Regions from separate parts of the Streptomyces sp. NPDC054866 genome, predicted to be linked through region 1. Evidence: riboswitches for the same ligand, from Rfam matches in the RefSeq annotation. Region 1 holds a riboswitch; each other region holds the start of a gene.
What was found. A riboswitch is a leader RNA that binds a small molecule or an ion and turns the genes downstream of it on or off. The one in region 1 is predicted to bind cobalamin.
Positions count from the first base shown of each region.

Region 2: linked by a shared signal. The riboswitch ahead of ACWGI2_RS19700 (ribonucleoside-diphosphate reductase subunit alpha) and the one ahead of ACWGI2_RS11125 (ABC transporter substrate-binding protein) in region 1 are both predicted to bind cobalamin.
Region 3: linked by a shared signal. The riboswitch ahead of ACWGI2_RS06755 (CoA-acylating methylmalonate-semialdehyde dehydrogenase) and the one ahead of ACWGI2_RS11125 (ABC transporter substrate-binding protein) in region 1 are both predicted to bind cobalamin.
Region 4: linked by a shared signal. The riboswitch ahead of ACWGI2_RS08970 (cobalamin biosynthesis protein) and the one ahead of ACWGI2_RS11125 (ABC transporter substrate-binding protein) in region 1 are both predicted to bind cobalamin.

Region 1 covers NZ_JBSGZA010000002.1:530,480-535,117, reverse strand. Annotated here, with positions in the region: gene ACWGI2_RS11140 (haloacid dehalogenase-like hydrolase) at 1-197, opposite strand, end outside; gene ACWGI2_RS11135 (helix-turn-helix domain-containing protein) at 393-1,259, shown strand; gene ACWGI2_RS11130 (VOC family protein) at 1,280-1,732, shown strand; cobalamin riboswitch at 1,765-1,950, shown strand; gene ACWGI2_RS11125 (ABC transporter substrate-binding protein) at 2,044-3,072, shown strand; gene ACWGI2_RS11120 (FecCD family ABC transporter permease) at 3,072-4,100, shown strand; gene ACWGI2_RS11115 (ABC transporter ATP-binding protein) at 4,097-4,638, shown strand, end outside.
Region 2 covers NZ_JBSGZA010000003.1:947,387-952,024, reverse strand. Annotated here, with positions in the region: gene mctP (monocarboxylate uptake permease MctP) at 1-254, shown strand, start outside; gene ACWGI2_RS19705 (hypothetical protein) at 324-1,058, opposite strand; cobalamin riboswitch at 1,158-1,281, shown strand; gene ACWGI2_RS19700 (ribonucleoside-diphosphate reductase subunit alpha) at 1,418-3,820, shown strand; gene ACWGI2_RS19695 (ribonucleotide-diphosphate reductase subunit beta) at 3,820-4,638, shown strand, end outside.
Region 3 covers NZ_JBSGZA010000001.1:1,584,907-1,589,544, reverse strand. Annotated here, with positions in the region: gene ACWGI2_RS06765 (enoyl-CoA hydratase/isomerase family protein) at 1-44, opposite strand, end outside; gene ACWGI2_RS06760 (acyl-CoA dehydrogenase family protein) at 41-1,189, opposite strand; gene ACWGI2_RS06755 (CoA-acylating methylmalonate-semialdehyde dehydrogenase) at 1,195-2,694, opposite strand; cobalamin riboswitch at 2,937-3,121, opposite strand; gene ACWGI2_RS06750 (GNAT family N-acetyltransferase) at 3,125-3,715, opposite strand; gene tsaD (tRNA (adenosine(37)-N6)-threonylcarbamoyltransferase complex transferase subunit TsaD) at 3,715-4,638, opposite strand, start outside.
Region 4 covers NZ_JBSGZA010000002.1:60,014-64,651, forward strand. Annotated here, with positions in the region: gene ACWGI2_RS08955 (class II aldolase/adducin family protein) at 1-265, opposite strand, end outside; gene ACWGI2_RS08960 (anion permease) at 580-1,854, shown strand; gene ACWGI2_RS08965 (hypothetical protein) at 1,867-2,118, shown strand; cobalamin riboswitch at 2,223-2,368, shown strand; gene ACWGI2_RS08970 (cobalamin biosynthesis protein) at 2,476-3,417, shown strand; gene ACWGI2_RS08975 (cobyric acid synthase) at 3,414-4,638, shown strand, end outside.

The DNA.
Region 1 (4,638 bases):
CCCAGCTTCTTCGCGACCGGCTTCGGCCAGTGCTTCAGCTCGGACGTCGCGGTCTTCGCCGTCTTCGCCGTCTTCGCGGAGGCGTCCGCCGCCGTCGCGTCCGTGCTCGGCCAGAGCGCCGTCCCCGCGAGTACGGCCGCGGTGAGCGCGCCCGCCGTGCCGATGACGGCCAGCTTGGCCTTTGCCTTTACTGCCATGGTTCTGTGCCCCCTGAGAGCGGTCTGCGCCCCGTCCGGAGCGGCGGGTCATCGTACGAGGTCAGGCGGCAGATTCCCATGATCGACGTCACCGGACGGAACGGGCATGGGACCTCCTCGCGCGGGTAGCAGAGGCCGACGCCCACCACGCCCGCGGACCTGCCTCGGCGCCCCGCCCATCGCATACTGGAGGGCATGGAGACCGTCTCCCGGGAGTTCGTGCGGGCCGCCCCGCGGCTCGACGGCATGGTGGTGTCCGCGGTCGGCTACCGCACGGAGGGTGAGCGGCCCGGCCTGCACCGCGGCCTGCCGTCCCCGTACCTGACGCTGATCTTCTCGCTCGACGGCCCCGTCGTCAGCGGCATCACCCCCGAGCAGGCGGGCGGCCGCGACGCCACCCGCACGGACATCGTCCTCGGCGGCCTCCACCAGTCCCCGGCGTACGTCGTGCGGCCCGAGCACGAGGCGGGCATCCAGCTCGCCGTGCACCCGCTCGCCGCCCGCGCCCTGTTCGGCGTACCGGCGGCGGAACTGGCCGGCGAGCTGGTGACGCCCGGCGCGGAGGTGATGGGGCGCCGCGCCGCCGACGTACGGGAGATGCTGTGCGAGCAGGGCACCTGGGAGGAGCGGTTCGCTTCTCTGTCCGGCTACTTGAGGCAGCGCGCGGCCGACGACGCCTCCGGCGGATCCGTACGGCCCGAGGTCGCCGAGGCCTGGGCCTGGCTCGCCCGGCACCGGGGCGTCGGCACCCTGCGCGGCCTCTCCCGGCACGTCGCCCTCAGCGAACGCCGCCTCACCACGCTCTTCCGCGCCGAGACGGGCCTGAGCCCCAAGCAGGCGGGCCGCCTGATGCGCTTCCAGCGCGCACGGAACGCGGTCGTACGCCCGGTCGCGACGGGCGGCGCCCCCGACCTGGCCCGCATCGCCGCGGACTGCGGCTACTACGACCACTCCCACCTGGTACGGGACTTCCAGCAGTACACGGGGGTGAGCCCCAGCGGCTGGCTGGCCGAAGAGTGCCGGAATATCCAAGCCGGGAGCCATGGCGGGGGCGAAGAGTAGGAGCCATGAACACCACCGACATGAACACCACCGAGAAGCAGCAGCCCCAGTCCGCCTCCGCCTCCGCCGGACGCGCCCCCGACGTCTGGCCGACCCTCCAGGCGCACGACGCCCCCGCCCTGATCGACTTCCTGGTCGGCACGGTCGGCTTCCTGCGCACCGCCGTCTACGAGGACGGCGACCGCGTGGCCCACGCCGAGCTCGACTGGCCCGAAGGCGGGGCCATCATGCTCGGCTCGTACGACGAGAAGTCCGAGGGCTGGTGCCTGAAGCCGGGCACCTTCGGGGCGTACGTCGTCACCGACCACGTGGACGACCTCTACGATCGGCTCACCGCCGCGGGGGTCGAGATCATCCGGGAGATCGAGGACCAGCCGTACGGCAGCCGGGAGTTCGGGATCGCCGACCCCGAGGGCAACAAGTGGTCGTTCGGCACCTACCGCGGCGCACCGAGGCCCGAGCAGCCGTCCTGACCTCACGTGACAGCAGCCGGCCTGACCTCGCGTGGTAGCTTGCGAGCGCCAGTCAACCCACACCAGGGCCAGGGAATCCGGTGCGAATCCGGAACTGACGCGCAGCGGTGAGGGGGAACGGGCGGGGCCACGGCCACTGGGCGTCCACGGACGCCTGGGAAGGCGCCCCGTCCGGTCGATCCCCGAGTCCGAAGACCTGCTGGCACCTTCGCCCCCGCACCGGGCGGCGGAGGTGATGAAGCAGGCCAGGCTCCGCGTATGAGCCGTGAGACTCAAGGGATCGTGTGTCCTCCACAGCCCGTCGTGTACGTATGTCCGTCCTCCTCAGCACGGCCCTGGCCCTCACGCTGACCTCGTGCGGAGGCGGCTCGTCGGCCACCTCCAGCGGGGGCGGGAAGGCTAAGGGCTACCCACTGACCCTCACCTCCTGCGGCAAGAAGGTGGAGATCAAGGCGCCGCCGCGGCGGGCGGTCTCCCTCGATCAGGGCTCCACGGAGATCCTGCTCTCCCTCGGCCTCGCGGATCGCATGGCGGGCACCGGGACCTGGACGGACCCGGTGCTCAAGGGACTTGAGAAGGACAACGCCAAGGTCGACCGGCTCGCCGACAGCTACCCCTCCTTCGAGAAGGTCCTCGCCCAGGAGCCGGACTTCGTCACCGCCTCCTTCCTGGCGACGGTCAGCAAGGGCGGCGTCGCCGACCGCGCCAAGTTCGCCGAACTCGGCGTACCCGCCTATGTCTCGCCCTCCGACTGCGCGGGCAAGGACAACAGCGGCGACGGCGACGGCCGTCGCGACAAGACGCTGACGATGGACACGGTGTACGGCGAAGTACGGGACCTGGCCAAGGCGTTCGGGGTCGAGAAGCGCGGCGAGCGGCTGATAGCGGACCTCAAGGCCAGGGTGGCGAAGGCGACGAAGGCGATCAAGAAGGCTGACGCGTCGTCCGACACGAAGCTCCTCTACTGGTTCGCCAACTCCGACGCGCCCTACATCGCGGGCTGCTGCGGAGCGCCGGGCATCATCACGCGCGAACTGGGCGTGAAGAACGTCTTCGACGACACCCGCGAGGAGTGGCCCCAGATCAACTGGGAGACGGTGGCGGACCGCGACCCGGACGTGCTGGTCATCGGGGACCTCACCCGCAAGTCGCAGACGGCCGAGAGCGCGAAGAAGAAGATCGAGTTCCTGGAGTCCAACCCGGTCACCAAGAACCTGACCGCCGTGAAGAAGAAGCGGTACGTGCTGCTGAGCGGCCAGGCCATGAACCCGACGATCCGCACTGTGGACGGCGTGGAACAAGTCGCCGACGCCTTGCGCGAGTTCGGGCTCGCCAAGTGATGAAGGCCGCCCCGGGCGGCATACGTTCCGCCCTGCTCTGGACGACAGGCCTCGCCGCCCTGGCCCTCTCCGTGGCGGTGGCCGTCACCATCGGCCCCGCGGACATCTCCGTACCGGACGTGTGGTCGGCGGTGGCGGCCCACCTCGGCTGGGGAGAGGCGACGCTGACGCCGATCAGGGACGGCATCGTATGGAACCTGCGCATGCCGCGCACGCTTCTCGCGGCGGTATGCGGCGCGGGCCTCGCGGTCTGCGGAACGGTCCTCCAGTCCCTCCTGCGCAACCCTCTTGCCGACCCCTTCGTACTCGGCGTCTCCTCGGGGGCGTCCACGGGCGCGGTCGCGATCGTCGTCCTGGGGGTCGGCGGGGGAGTGGTGTCGGTCTCGGCGGGAGCCTTCGTAGGGGCCGTCGTCTCGTTCGCACTGGTCCTCCTCCTGAGCCACACCCTGGGCGGAAGCGCCGACAGGGTGGTGCTGTCAGGAGTGGCGGCGATGCAGCTGTTCTCTGCCCTCACCTCGTTCGTGATCCTGACGTCGGGCGACGCGGAGACGACGCGGAGTGTCCTGTTCTGGCTGCTCGGCTCGTTGAGCGGGGTGGGCTGGACGGACGTCTGGCTGTGCGCGGCGGTGCTCTTCGTGGCCCTCGCGATCTGCCTGACGCAGGCCCGCACGCTGGACGCGTTCGTGTTCGGCCAGGACGCGGCGGCGACGCTGGGCGTACACGTGGCTCGCACCCGCCTGCTGCTCCTCTCCATAACGGCCCTCCTCACGGCGGCCCTGGTGAGCAGCGCGGGCGCCATCGGCTTCGTGGGCCTGGTCCTGCCGCACGCGGCCCGCGTCCTTGTCGGCGCCGGGCACGCACGTCTGCTCCCGGTCACGGCGCTCGCGGGCGCGGTGTTCCTGGTGTGGGTGGACACGCTGGCCCGCACGGTCCTGGACCCCCAGGAGGTGCCGGTGGGGGTGGTGACGTCCCTGATCGGCGTCCCGGCGTTCGTCCTGGTCCTCTACCGCACGAGGAAGACGACATGACCCCGCACACCGAACCAGGCCTACGGGCGGACCGGGTCACCAGAACGACCGCAGGCCACCTCATCATCGACGGGGTGACCCTGGCCCCACCCCCCGGAGCCACGGTCGGCCTGCTGGGCCCGAACGGCTCGGGCAAGTCAACTCTCCTGCGCATCCTGGCGGGCGTCCTGGCTCCGACATCCGGGGTGGTCACCCTGGACGGCACGCCACTGCGCGACGCGGGCCGCCGCACGGTGGCGCGCAGGTTGGCGATGGTGGACCAGGAGGCCACGACACAGGTCGAGCTGTCGGTGGAGGAGGTCGTACGCCTGGGCCGCATCCCGCACCGCAGAGCGTGGTCGCTCCAGAGCCCCGAGGACGAGAAGGCGATAAGGGAGGCCCTGACCAGCACAGGCCTGTCCCACCGGGCCACCCAGTCCTGGCACACCCTGTCAGGCGGCGAACGCCAACGGGTCCAGATAGCAAGGGCGCTGGCCCAAACCCCCCAGGAGCTCCTCCTCGACGAACCGACCAACCACCTGGACATCCACCACCAACT
Region 2 (4,638 bases), on a different contig from region 1:
CCTCGCCGACGCAGAAGCACTTCGGCGGCTCGTCCGACGAGATCCCGGGCATCGGCGAGATCGGCTACATCGGCCTCACGGCGTTCGTCCTGAACGTGGTGGTCACCGTGGTCATGACCTTCGTCCTGCGCGCCATGAAGGCCCCTGACGGCATCGACGAGACGTCTCCCGGCGACTACACCGCGGACGCGGGCGACCCGGGCGTCAAGGAGGAACTGCCGCCGGCCACGGTGGGAGCACCGGGCGGCCACTGACCCCCTTCTTGTACGTACGTGACGCGGGCCGCCGGAGGAATCCGGCGGCCCGCTCTCGTGCGTGCGGACTCACCCGGCCCGGTGGAGCTCCGTGCGAACCCTGGCCGCCGCCTGGGCGGCGGAGGTGAGCGTCAGCTTCTTGTCGGTGCCCGCGGTCACCCTGACGAGCACGCCACCGACCCGCACCTCGACGTCGTAGCGCGGACGGCCGCCGTCGTACTCGTCGCCGCCCACGATCCGCGAGGTCTCCAGGAGCGCCTCGTCGCCGAGATCCGGCAGCCTCTCGGCCACGTGGTGCTCCTCGACGGGGGCCGCGTCGGTGTCGACGGTGACGCGAGGGCACGCCTTGTTGAGCTGCCGGCGCAGTTCGATGTGGCGCCCGGCCCGCTCGGCGGTCATGGAGAGCAGGGACGCGTGGACGTAGGGATTCTCGTCCTCGACCGCCTCGGGGAACGGACGCACGGTGTGGCTCGCGCTGGGTCCCCGCAAGCGCAGCAGTTGCTCGTGCACCTCCTCGCCGGCAGCACAGGCGCCCCAATCACCGCCACCCTGGTACGGATTGGAGGGGCCGGACGTCACGTCGTACGCCCTGGCCCTCGCCCCGATCGCCTTCGCCGGGAGCAGCGCCGACTTCAGCTCGGCGTCCGTGAAGATCTTGCCGGGGTCCACGTCTCCGTCGACACCGGCGGCCGTGGTCGACTTCGGGGTGCGCGTGGGCTTCGTCTCAGCGGTGCTCCCCTCGCCCCCGCACCCCGTGAGCAGCATCAGCAACACCGCCGTACAGCCCGCGCCCCGCCCTCGCACGCCGTCTCCCCCTGTTCGACGATCAGTTCGGCGCCACCCTAGGGGATACGCGCGCCGACACAAGATATGGGGCTGCCTCGCAGAGCCAGCACAAGATGTATGCTCGTGCTCGCTGTCGCCGCAGGGGAATCCGGTGCAAGTCCGGAACTGTCCCGCAACGGTGTATGAGTACGCATTTGTCGTGCTCGCAAGTCCGAAGACCTGTCGACAGTGCGCCCGTTCCGACCGGTCCGGGTGCCAACGACGTCCGGGCCTCGTGGAATGGGCTGGTGGACGCGGAGCGCAGCCCTGTCCAGGGGCGGCCCCCGTGTGTCACTCCTGCCCTCCTCAAGGCTCCGAGCCGAGCGAGGGAGTGCTCCGTGACCATCGCGCCAGCCGAACCTGCGTCAGCGCAGACCACCGACGATCAGCGGATCGCCGACGGCCCAGGAACCGCGCTGCTGCGTACCCTGACCGACCTCACCGCCGACCTCCCCGACGCCGACCCCGGCCGGGTCGCCGCCGCGGCGCTGCGCGGCCGTTCGGCCAAGGCCGACGTGGCGGAGCTGCGGGACCTCGCGACCGAGGCGGCCGCCGGGCTCATCTCCGAGGATCCGACCTACTCGCAGCTCGCGGCCAGGCTCCTCAGCCTCAGCATCCGTGACGAGGCCGCGTCGCAGGGCGTGCGCAGCTTCTCCGACTCGGTTGCCGTCGGCCACCGCGAGGGGCTGATCGCGGACCGTACCGCCGCGTTCGTCACCGACCACGCGGAGCGCCTGGACGGGCTCGTGGAGGCGGCTCTGGAGGACGGCGCCGACTTCCGCTTCGGCTACTTCGGCCTGCGCACCCTGCACAGCCGCTATCTGCTTCGCCACCCGATCACCCGGCACGTCATCGAGACCCCGCAGCACTTCATGCTGCGCGTCGCGAGCGGCCTCGCCGAGGACGGCAGTGCCCGCGCGATGGCCGAAGTCGCCTCCCTGTACCGCCTGATGAGCCGCCTGGACTACCTGCCGTCCTCGCCGACGCTCTTCAACTCCGGCACCCGCCACCCGCAGATGTCGTCCTGCTACCTCCTCGACTCCCCGCTGGACGAGCTGGACTCCATCTACGACCGCTACCACCAGGTCGCGCGCCTCTCCAAGCACGCGGGCGGCATCGGCCTCTCGTACTCCCGCATCCGCGCCCGCGGTTCGCTGATCCGCGGCACGAACGGTCACTCCAACGGCATCGTGCCGTTCCTGAAGACGCTGGACGCCTCCGTCGCCGCCGTGAACCAGGGCGGGCGCCGCAAGGGCGCCGCCGCGGTCTATCTGGAGACGTGGCACTCCGACATCGAGGAGTTCCTGGAGCTGCGCGACAACACGGGTGAGGACGCGCGCCGCACGCACAACCTCAACCTCGCGCACTGGATCCCGGACGAGTTCATGCGCCGGGTCGCCGCCGACCAGGACTGGTCGCTGTTCTCTCCGGCCGACGTGCCGGAGCTCGTCGACCTGTGGGGCGACGAGTTCGACGCCGCCTACCGCAAGGCCGAGGCCGCCGGGCTCGCCCGCAAGACCATCCCCGCGCGCGATCTGTACGGCCGCATGATGCGCACCCTGGCGCAGACCGGCAACGGCTGGATGACGTTCAAGGACGCCGCCAACCGCACCGCCAACCAGACGGCGGAGCCCGGCCACACCGTCCACTCCTCCAACCTCTGCACGGAGATCCTGGAGGTGACGGACGACGGCGAGACGGCCGTCTGCAACCTGGGCTCGGTGAACCTCGGCGCCTTCGTGGACACGGCCGCCGGTGACATCGACTGGGAGCGGCTCGACGAGACCGTCCGCACCGCCGTCACCTTCCTCGACCGCGTCGTCGACATCAACTTCTACCCGACCGAGCAGGCAGGCCGCTCCAACGCCAGGTGGCGTCCGGTCGGCCTGGGCGCCATGGGCCTCCAGGACGTCTTCTTCCAGCTGAAGCTGCCCTTCGACTCGCCCGCCGCGCGCGCCCTCTCGACGCGCATCGCCGAGCGGATCATGCTCGCCGCGTACGAGGCGTCCGCCGACCTCGCCGAGCGCAACGGCCCGCTGCCCGCCTGGGAGAAGACCCGCACCGCGCGCGGCGTCCTGCACCCCGACCACTACGGCGTCGAGCTGACCTGGCCGGAGCGCTGGGCCGCGCTGCGCGAACGTATCGCCGCGACCGGCATGCGCAACTCGCTGCTTCTCGCCATCGCGCCGACCGCCACGATCGCGTCCATCGCGGGCGTGTACGAGTGCATCGAGCCGCAGGTCTCCAACCTCTTCAAGCGCGAGACGCTGAGTGGTGAATTCCTCCAGGTCAACGCCTACTTGGTGCAGGAGCTCAAACGGCTCGGCGTCTGGGACGCGCAGACTCGCGAGGCGCTGCGCGAGGCCAACGGCTCGGTGCAGGGCTTCAGTTGGATCCCGGCCGAGGTGCGCGAGCTCTACCGCACCGCGTGGGAGATCCCGCAGCGCGGCCTGATCGACATGGCCGCCGCGCGCACGCCGTTCCTCGACCAGGCGCAGTCCCTGAACCTGTTCCTGGAGACGCCGACCATCGGCAAGCTCTCCTCGATGTACGCCTACGCCTGGCAGCAGGGTCTGAAGACCACGTACTACCTGCGCTCGCGCCCGGCGACCCGCATCGCCCGCGCGGCGGCCGGCCAGACCGAGGCAGCCGCCCCCGCCCCCGTCCCCGCCCAGGTCACGGCCGAAGAAGCCGTCGCCTGCTCCCTGGAAAACCCCGAGTCCTGCGAGGCCTGCCAGTAATGAGCTCCACCACGAACGCCGAGAAGAACCTGCTCGACCCGGGCTTCGAACTGACCCTGCGCCCCATGCGCTACCCCGACTTCTACGAGCGCTACCGGGACGCGATCAAGAACACCTGGACGGTGGAGGAGGTCGACCTCCACTCGGACGTCGCCGACCTCGCCAAGCTCTCGCCCGGCGAGCAGCACATGATCGGCCGCCTGGTCGCGTTCTTCGCGACCGGCGACTCGATCGTCTCCAACAACCTCGTGCTCACGCTCTACAAGCACATCAACTCCCCCGAGGCACGGCTCTACTTGAGCCGCCAGCTCTTCGAGGAGGCCGTGCACGTCCAGTTCTATCTGACGCTGCTCGACACCTATCTGCCCGACCCGGAGGACCGCGCCGCCGCCTTCGACGCGGTCGAGGAGATCCCCTCCATCCGCGAGAAGGCCGAGTTCTGCTTCAAGTGGATGGACTCGGTCGAGAAGATGGACCGTCTGGAGACCAAGGCCGACCGGCGCCGCTTCCTGCTGAACCTGATCTGCTTCGCCGCGTGCATCGAGGGGCTCTTCTTCTACGGTGCCTTCGCCTACGTCTACTGGTTCCGCTCGCGCGGTCTGCTGCACGGCCTGGCCACCGGCACGAACTGGGTGTTCCGCGACGAGACGATGCACATGAGCTTCGCCTTCGACGTCGTCGACACCGTCCGCAAGGAGGAGCCCGAGCTCTTCGACGACGCGCTCCAGACGCAGGTCACGGACATGCTCAAAGAGGCCGTCGAGGCCGAGCTGCAGTTCGCGCGCGACCTGTGCGGTGAGGGCCTGCCCGGCATGAAC
Region 3 (4,638 bases), on a different contig from region 1:
CGGCCCTCGGTACGGAGCAGGACGAAGTCCTCGGCCGCGGTCACCGCAGTGCCTCGGTCAGGCTTCGGGCCACGATGACGCGCATGATCTCGTTGGTTCCTTCCAGGATCTGGTGGACGCGGAGGTCGCGGACGATCTTCTCGATGCCGTACTCGTTCAAGTAGCCGTAGCCGCCGTGGAGTTGGAGCGCCCGGTCGGCGACGGAGTAGCCGGTGTCGGTGGCGAAGCGTTTGGCCATCGCGCACAGTTGCGGCGCCTGAGGGTCCCCGCGGTCCAGGGCCTCGGCGGCCTGCTTGACCAGGGCGCGGGCGGCGGCGAGTTCGGTCGCCATGTCGGCGAGGCGGAACTGCAGTGCCTGGGCGTCGAGGAGCCGGGCGCCGAAAGCCTCCCGGTCGGCGAGGTACGCGAGGCTCTTGTTGAGGGCGCTGCGGGCGCCGCCCAGGGAGCAGGCGGCGATGCCGAGCCTGCCGCCGTTCAGGCCGCTCATGGCGATCTTGAAGCCGTCGCCCGCGCGGCCGAGCAGCCGGTCGGCGGGCACCCGTACCTCGTCCAGGATCACTTGACGGGTGGGCTGGGCGTTCCAGCCCATCTTCTTCTCGTCGGGGCCGAACGAGAGCCCGGGGTCGTCCCGTTCGACGAGGAACGCGGAGATCCCCCGGGGGCCCTCGCCGTCGGTGCGCGCCATGACGACGTACACCTGCGCGGCGCCCGCACCGGAGATGAACTGCTTGACGCCGCTGAGGACGTAGCCGTCGCCGTCGCGGACCGCCCGGGTGCGCAGGGACCCGGCGTCCGATCCGGCCCCCGGTTCGGTGAGGCAGTAGCTGCCGAGGTCGTCCATGGAGCACAGGCGGGGCAGCCACCGCGTCCGTTGCGCGGGGTCGCCGTATGTGTCGATCATCCAGGCGACCATGTTGTGGATGGAGAGGTAGCCCGCGATGGACGGGCAGCCGGAGGCGAGGGCCTCGAAGACGAGGACGCCGTCGGCCCGCGTGAGACCGCTGCCGCCCGCGTCCTCCCGTACGTACACGCCGCCGAGCCCGAGCCCGGCCGCCTTGCGCAGTACGTCGAGGGGGAAGTGCTTGTCCTGGTCCCACTGCACGGCACGGGGGGCGAGATGGTCGTCCGCGAAGTCGAGCGTGGTCTCGACGAGGGCCTGTTGGTCCTGGGTGAGTGATGTGGTGGTCATGGCGCTCATCCCATGGTGGGCAGGGTGAAGCTCGCGCCTTCCCTGGCCCCTGAGGGCCAGCGCGAGGTGACGGTCTTGGTGCGGGTGTAGAAGCGGATGGCGTCGGGGCCGTGCTGGTTCAGGTCGCCGAAGCCGGAGCGCTTCCAGCCGCCGAAGGTGTGGTAGGCCACCGGGACCGGAATGGGGACGTTGACGCCGACCATGCCGGTGTCGACGCGGCGGGTGAAGTCGCGGGCGGTGTCGCCGTCCCTGGTGAAGATCGCGACCCCGTTGCCGTACGGGTGCTCGCTGGGCAGCCGCAGGGCTTCCTCGTAGTCGGCGGCCCGTACGACGCACAGGACGGGGCCGAAGATCTCCTCGCGGTAGATCCGCATGCGTGGACCGACCCGGTCGAAGAGCGAGGCGCCCGCGAAGAACCCGTCCTGATGGCCCGGAAGCGTGAACTGCCGCCCGTCGACGACGAGTTCAGCACCTTCGTTGACGCCGATGTCCACGTACCTGCGGACCCGGTCGAGTGCGTCCCTGCTCACGAGCGGGCCGAAGTCGGCCTCCGGGTCGTCGCTGCGGCCGACGCGGAGCGTGCCGATGCGTTCCTTGAGCGCGGCGACCAGCGCGTCGGCGGTCTCCTCACCGACGGGCACGGCCACCGAGATGGCCATGCAGCGTTCGCCCGCCGAGCCGTATCCGGCGCCGATGAGCGCGTCGACGGCCTGGTCGAGGTCGGCGTCCGGCATGACGATCATGTGGTTCTTGGCGCCCCCGAAGCACTGGGCGCGCTTGCCGTGGGCGGCGGCGGTGGCGTAGATGTGCGCGGCGATCGGCGTGGAGCCGACGAAGCCGAGCGCGCCGACCCTGGGGTCCTCAAGGAGGGTGTCGACCGCTTCCTTGCCGCCGTTGACGACGTTCAGGACGCCGGGCGGCAGGCCTGCGTCGAGGAACAGTTCGGCAAGACGCAGGGGTACGGACGGGTCGCGCTCGGAGGGTTTGAGGATGAACGCGTTGCCGCAGGCGAGAGCGGGCGCGACCTTCCACAGCGGGATCATCGCGGGGAAGTTGAAGGGCGTGATCCCGGCGACCACACCGATCGGGGAGCGCAGCGAGTGCACGTCGATGCCGGTGCCCGCGTTGTCCGTGAACTCGCCCTTGAGCAGATGCGGGATCCCGGCGGCGAACTCCACCACTTCCAGGCCGCGTTGGATGTCGCCGTGCGCGTCGGCCACGGTCTTGCCGTGCTCGGCCGACAACAGCCGTGCCAGGGAGTCGCGTTCGGCCTCGACGAGCTGAAGGAAGCGCAGCAGCACGCGGGCGCGCCGCTGCGGATTCCAACTTCCCCACTCCTGCTGCGCGGTGACCGCGTCGGCGATCGCCCGCTCGGTGTCGGCCCGGCCCGCGAGCGGTACGCGGGCCTGGACGGTGCCGGTGTTGGGGTCGTACACGTCGCCGAAGAGGCCCGACGTGCCTGCGGTGTGCTTGCCGCCGATGAAGTGGGTGAGTTCACGGACCATGGGTGCCTGCTCTCGTCAGGTGAGATCCGGGGACGGCACGGCGAGCCGCCGACGGGCGCACAGGTGTGTGCGCTGTCGGTGCGAGCCGTGGGACAGCGGACGTCGGGACTCTCAGGCGTGCGTCGAGACCGCCGGAGGGCGCGACGTCCTATGAGCGCGTGGTGAGTTGAGCGCGCTCCGCCGGATCACCAGGGTCGTGGGTACGGACCGGTGCCATGCGTGTCTGCTCCATCCTCGTGGACAACACGGAACATTCCGCGGCCGGTATCCTGACTCCCGGATCTCCGCGCGCCGCCCGCCTTCCCGGCAGACCTCGCCAGTGGCGTGTGGATGGCAGCACACTCCCCGGTCACAGTGGCGGGACCGTGCCGGATTCACACCGGCTTCCCTGCACCGCGGACCTTGTGCCACGAACATATAGTTGGACGTCCTAGTAAGTCCACCCCTCTCCGCCGCGGGACAGCGCGAGAGCGCGGGCGGGGTGGCGCGGTCCGAGGAAGACGACGACGCCCTTGCCGTCGGGAGAGGGGTGCGTCGCCTGGGTCCAGCCCTGGCGGCCGTAGAAGCCCATGGCCTGCGGTGACCGGACCGAAGTCAGCAGCCAGACACGGTCGTCGGGAGCGCCGGAGGCCATCGCATCAAGGAGAGCCGCCCCGATTCCGGTGCCCTGCGCCGTGGGACGCACGGCCAGTTCGTCTATCTCACGGGCCCCGCACAGCCACGACAGGGCGCGCTCGGCGCCGAGTCCGGCCGCCGCCTGCGGATAGCAGCGGTCGGCGGGAAAGGGATCAGGCGTGGTCCACCCGGTGGTGAACCCGGCGATGCCCGTCCCCTCCAGGGCGATCGCCGCGGTGAAGCCGGGCCGCCGCACGTCGTCACCGAGCCGGACCAGGAACTCCGCCACCCGCTCCTCGTCCTCGTACCAGGGCGGCACGCCGAAGGCTTCGGCGTAGACGGTGCGCAACTCATCTACGTGCGCGAGCAGTTGCTCACCGCGCAGCACCCGTACGACCGCCGCCATCAGGCAGCCCTCGCCTCGGCCGCCCTCGGCTGCAGGGCCGCGTACGCCAGGGGGGCGGACGGGTCGATCGACACGTCCCAGGGGGCGGGCTCGGCCCCGGCACGTACGAGCAGGTCGCCGACGGCGGCGATCATCGCGCCGTTGTCCGTGCACAGCGTCATCGGGGGTACGCGCAGCCGCACGCCCGCGGCCGCGCACCGCTCCTCGGCGAGCGACCGCACCCGCGAGTTGGCGGCGACACCGCCGACCACGACGAGGGTCCCGACCCCGTGATCCCGGCAGGCAGCCAGGGCCTTGCGGGTCAGTACGTCCGCGACGGCCTCCTGGAGCGAGGCCGCACCGTCGGCCACCGGTAGATCGCGGCCGGCGTGCCCCTCGGCCCAGCGTGCGGCGGCGGTCTTGAGGCCGGAGAAGGAGAAGGCGTACGGGTCGTCCTTCGGCCCGGTGAGGGGGCGAGGGAAGGTCACCGCGCGCGGATCGCCGCTACGGGCCGCGCGGTCGATGGCGGGGCCGCCCGGATACGGCAGGCCGAAGACGCGGGCGACCTTGTCGAAGCACTCGCCCGCCGCGTCGTCCAGGGTGTCCCCCAGGTGCACGATCGGATCGCGGGCCAGGTCCCGGACGAGCAGCAGGGAGGTGTGCCCGCCGGAGACGATCAGGACCACGCAGGGGTCGGGCAGCGGGCCGTGCTCCAGCGTGTCGGCGGCGACGTGCCCGGCCAGGTGGTGCACCCCGTACAACGGAACATCGAGCGAGTAGGCCAGGGTCTTGGCTCCCGCGAGGCCGACCTGAAGCGCGCCGGACAGGCCGGGGCCCGTGGTGACCGCCACCGCGCCGATGTCGGACAGCTTCAGGCCCGCCTGGTCGAGGGCGTGCCGGACGACCGGCGTGAAGGAGTGCAGATGCGCTCGCGCGGCGATCTC
Region 4 (4,638 bases), 470 kb from region 1:
TGGGCAGTTCGCTGGTCGGAGCGAGGTCGCCGAAGAGCTGGTTGCCGTCCGCGTCGACACCGACCGCGTCCCGCGGCCCCAGACGGTCGTACGGCACCCCGCTCGGGGTGACCAGGATCGTGCCGCCGACGCGCACCGACACATTGCCCGACGTGCCGACCACCAGGCCGTCCGCCACCGTTCTGCGGGCCGCCGCCACCAGCTCGCCCCACGCCCGCTCGATCGCGTCCTGCCGGCCCCGGTCTTCGTCCCGCTGCTCCGTCATGCCGTGATCTTGCCAGGGCAGGCGGGGACGTGGGCCCGGCCTCCGGACTGCCGGGTGATCAGAATCTCTTCCACGGCTCATCGGGCCAGTTGAAGAGCTTCGCCCGGGGGTGGTCGGGCACCCTGGGAAGCCGGGATTCCGGGTCCCCCATGGCCTCCCGCCGCCCCTCCGGCCGATCACCGGCAGGGTCCCGGCGGAAGCGGAGTGGCGGCGCCCCGCATTGGGTCACCGCACGGCCCGTCCCAGTTCACTTTCCGTTCACTCAGGTTGCCTACGTTCCACTTGCCACTGACGTCCAACAGAAGCCTGGGTAAATGGAACACATCACGCTTCTCCTCGGGATCGTGATCGTTACCGCTCTCGTGTTCGACTTCACGAACGGTTTCCACGACACAGCCAACGCGATGGCTACCACCATCTCGACTGGCGCTCTCAAGCCCAAGACGGCGGTGGCCATGTCCGCCGTGCTGAATCTCGTCGGAGCTTTCCTCTCCGTCGAAGTCGCCAAGACGATCTCTGGCGGCATCGTCAACGAGGACGGACTGAAGACAGAGGTGATCTTCGCGGCCCTGGTCGGCGCGATCCTCTGGAATCTGCTGACCTGGCTGGTGGGCCTGCCCTCCAGTTCCTCCCACGCACTCTTCGGCGGCCTCATCGGCGCCGCTGTCATGTCGATGGGCTGGTCGTCGATCGACGGCGGCACCGTCGTCACCAAGATCCTGATCCCGGCCCTGGCCGCGCCTCTCGTGGCGGGTCTCGCCGCGATGGCGGCCACGCGTCTGACGTACCGGATCGGCCGCAACACCGACACCAAGGCCACGGCCAAGGGTTACCGCGCCGGACAGATCGCCTCCGCGGGCCTCGTCTCGCTGGCCCACGGCACGAACGACGCGCAGAAGACCATGGGCATCATCACGCTCGCCCTGGTCACCGGCGGCGTCCTGAACCCGGGCGCCAACCCCCCGATGTGGGTCATCGTCTCGGCCGGTGTCGCCATCGCGCTCGGCACCTACCTCGGCGGCTGGCGCATCATCCGCACCATGGGCAAGGGCCTCACCGACCTCCAGCCGCAGCAGGGCTTCGCCGCCCAGACCAGCGCCGCGACGGTCATCCTGGCCTCCTCGCACATCGGCTTCTCGCTCTCCACCACGCAGTCCTGCTCCGGCGCCGTGATGGGCGCGGGCCTCGGCCGCAAGGGCGGTGTGGTCCGCTGGTCCACGGCGACCCGCATGTTCATCGCCTGGGGTCTGACCCTCCCGGCCGCCGGTCTGGTCGGCGCGGGGGCCGAGTTCCTCACCAAGCAGGGCCCCTGGGGCATCGCGGTCACCGCCGCGCTCCTGGTCGGCGGCTCGGCCGTCATCTGGGTGCTGTCCCGCCGCAACGCCGTCGACCACACGAACGTCGCCGACGACGAGATCGGCGGCTCTTCCGCCGCCGAGCCCGCCGGCGTCGTGACCACCGCGATGGCCGCCGTCACACCGCCGCCCACCGGGTCGGCCGTGGCCAGCGCGGACGTCGATTTCGTCAAGGCCACCATCCCGGCCCCGACCGGCACCGCGGCGGACCCCGCCCGGACCGCCACGGTGTAAGGAAAAGTCAGCATGGACATCGACTGGGCAGCTCTCGGCTCCGTCTTCGGAGTCAGCCTCGCGGTGACAGTGGCCCTGGTGGGCCTGTTCACCCTCGGCATCGTCGGCCTCTCCAAGCACGAGGCGGCCACGTCCGGCGCCTCCTCCGCGGGTGCCTCCACCGCGGGTGGCGGCACCGCCTCCGCGGCCCGCACGGGCGCGTACGTGTGCTTCGCGCTCTGCGCGGCGGCCGTGGCGTACGGGATCTATCTGATCGTCGCCTGACGACCGGAGTTTCGGGTGGGGTGCGGGACGCTTCGGCGTCTCGCGCCCCACCTTCGTATGTGGGCCTCCGCACACTCTCCCGTCGCAGGTCAACAGCGAGTTGACGGGCCTTCGCGGGCCGTGGTGGACTGCCGGAGCCAATACGGCAGCAGGAGAGGAAGCCGGTGCGAATCCGGCGCGGTCCCGCCACTGTCATCGAGGAGCTGACTCCTCGGAAGCCAGGAACTCTCGCCGCCGATCACGTCGAACCAGGGCGCGGACACCCTGAGTGAGGACATATCGCCATGCGCGGCCGCCCGTTGCCGGACCAGTTCCCGAGCGTGAGCTCTCTTCTCGGCACAGCGACCGGCTGAAGCCATGCGTGCCGATCGCGACTTCGCGTACGGCGCCGCCGCCGGCCTCCTCGGTGACCTGTTCCTCGGCGATCCCCGCCGCGGGCATCCGGTCGCCGCGTTCGGCCGGGCCGCGGGTGCCGTCGAGCGTGTGCTGTGGCGTGACCACCGCGGGTGGGGCGCCCTGCATGCCGTGGTGTGCGCCGGAGGCGCGGCCGGTGCCGCCGCCCTGGCCTCTTCTCTTGTACGTGATTCGCGCGCCGCGTCCGTCGCGCTGACCGCCGCCACCACCTGGGCCGTGGTCGGCGGCACCTCGCTGGGGCGTGAGGCGCGGGCCATCGGCGGGGCGCTCGCCGCCGGGGACGTCGAGGTGGCACGGGAGCGGCTGCCGCATCTGTGCGGGCGGGATCCGCAGGCCCTCGACGCCGACGGCATCGCGCGGGCCGTGGTCGAGTCCGTCGCCGAGAACACGTCCGACGCCGTGGTGGGGGCGTTGGTGTGGGGTGCTCTGGGCGGAGTGCCCGGGCTGGTCGCCTTCCGGGCCGTGAACACGCTCGACGCCATGGTCGGGCACAAGTCCGTGAAGTACCGCCGCTACGGGTGGGCTTCCGCGCGGCTCGACGACGTACTGGGGTGGCCGGGCGCCCGGCTCACCGCCGTACTCGCGGCCGTTGCCGGGGACTCGCCACGTGGCGCGGTGCGCGCCTGGCGTGACGATGCCGCCAAGCACCCGAGCCCCAACGCCGGGCCCGTCGAGGCCGCCTTCGCCGGGGCGTTGGGCGTACGGCTCGGGGGGACTCTCTCGTACGCGGGGCGTGTCGAGCACCGGCCCGTCCTGAACGGGGACGGGCGGGGCGTCGAAGTCCCCGACATCGAACAGGCCGTGAAGCTGTCGCGACGGGTGGGTCTCCTTGCCCTGGGCGTCGCGGCGGCCGTGAGCGCTCTACGGAAAGGCAGGGCCTCATGAGTGGTGGACTGCTCGTCGCCGGAACCACCTCCGACGCGGGGAAGAGCGTCGTCACCGCCGGGATCTGCCGGTGGCTGGCCCGCAAAGGGGGCTCCGTCGCGCCCTTCAAGGCGCAGAACATGTCCCTCAACTCCTTCGTCACGCGCGAAGGCGCCGAGATCGGGCGGGCCCAGGCCATGCAGGCGCAGGCCGCCATGGTCGAGCCGACCGCGCTGATGAACCCCGTGCTGCTCAAGCCGGGCAGCGACCGCAGCAGCCAGGTCGTCCTCATGGGCAAGCCGGTGGGCGAGATGAGCGCGCGCGGCTACCACGGGGGGCGGCAAGAGGCGCTGCTCTCCACCGTCGTGGGATGCCTTGAGGAACTTCGGGGCAGCTATGACGCCGTGATCTGCGAAGGTGCGGGCAGTCCCGCCGAGATCAATCTGCGACGTACGGACATCGTGAACATGGGGATCGCGCGGGCCGCCCGCTTCCCCGTGGTCGTGGTGGGAGACATCGACCGCGGAGGCGTCTTCGCCTCCTTCTTCGGGACCACCGCGCTGCTGAGCGCCGGGGACCAGGAGCTGGTCGCCGGGTATCTCGTCAACAAGTTCCGGGGCGACGTCTCGCTGCTCGAACCCGGGCTCGACATGCTCCAACAGCTCACCGGGCGGCGCACGTTCGGTGTGCTGCCGTTCCAGCACGGCCTCGGCATCGACGAGGAGGACGGGCTCCGGGTGTCCCTGCGGGGCGCCGTGCGGGAGTCCGTCGTCGCTCCCCCGGTCGGCGAGGACGTGCTGCGCGTCGCCGTCTGCGCCGTACCGCTGATGTCGAACTTCACCGACGTGGACGCGCTGGCCGCCGAACCCGGCGTCGTCGTGCGGTTCGTGGACCGGGCCGAAGAACTCGTCGACGCCGATCTCGTGATCGTGCCGGGGACGCGCGGCACGGTCCGCGCCCTGGAGTGGCTGCGCGAGCGCGGCCTCGCCGACGCCATCGCGCGGCGCGCCGCCGAGGGCCGTCCGGTGCTGGGGATCTGCGGCGGTTTCCAGGTGCTCGGCGAGCACATCGAGGACGACGTCGAGTCGCGGGCCGGTGCCGTGGACGGACTCGGGCTGCTGCCCGTGCGGGTGCGGTTCGCGCGCGAGAAGACACTTGCGCGGCCGGTCGGCGAGGCGCTCGGTGAACCCGTCGAGGGGTACGAGATCCACCACGGCGTCGCTCAAGTCCTGGGCGGAGAGC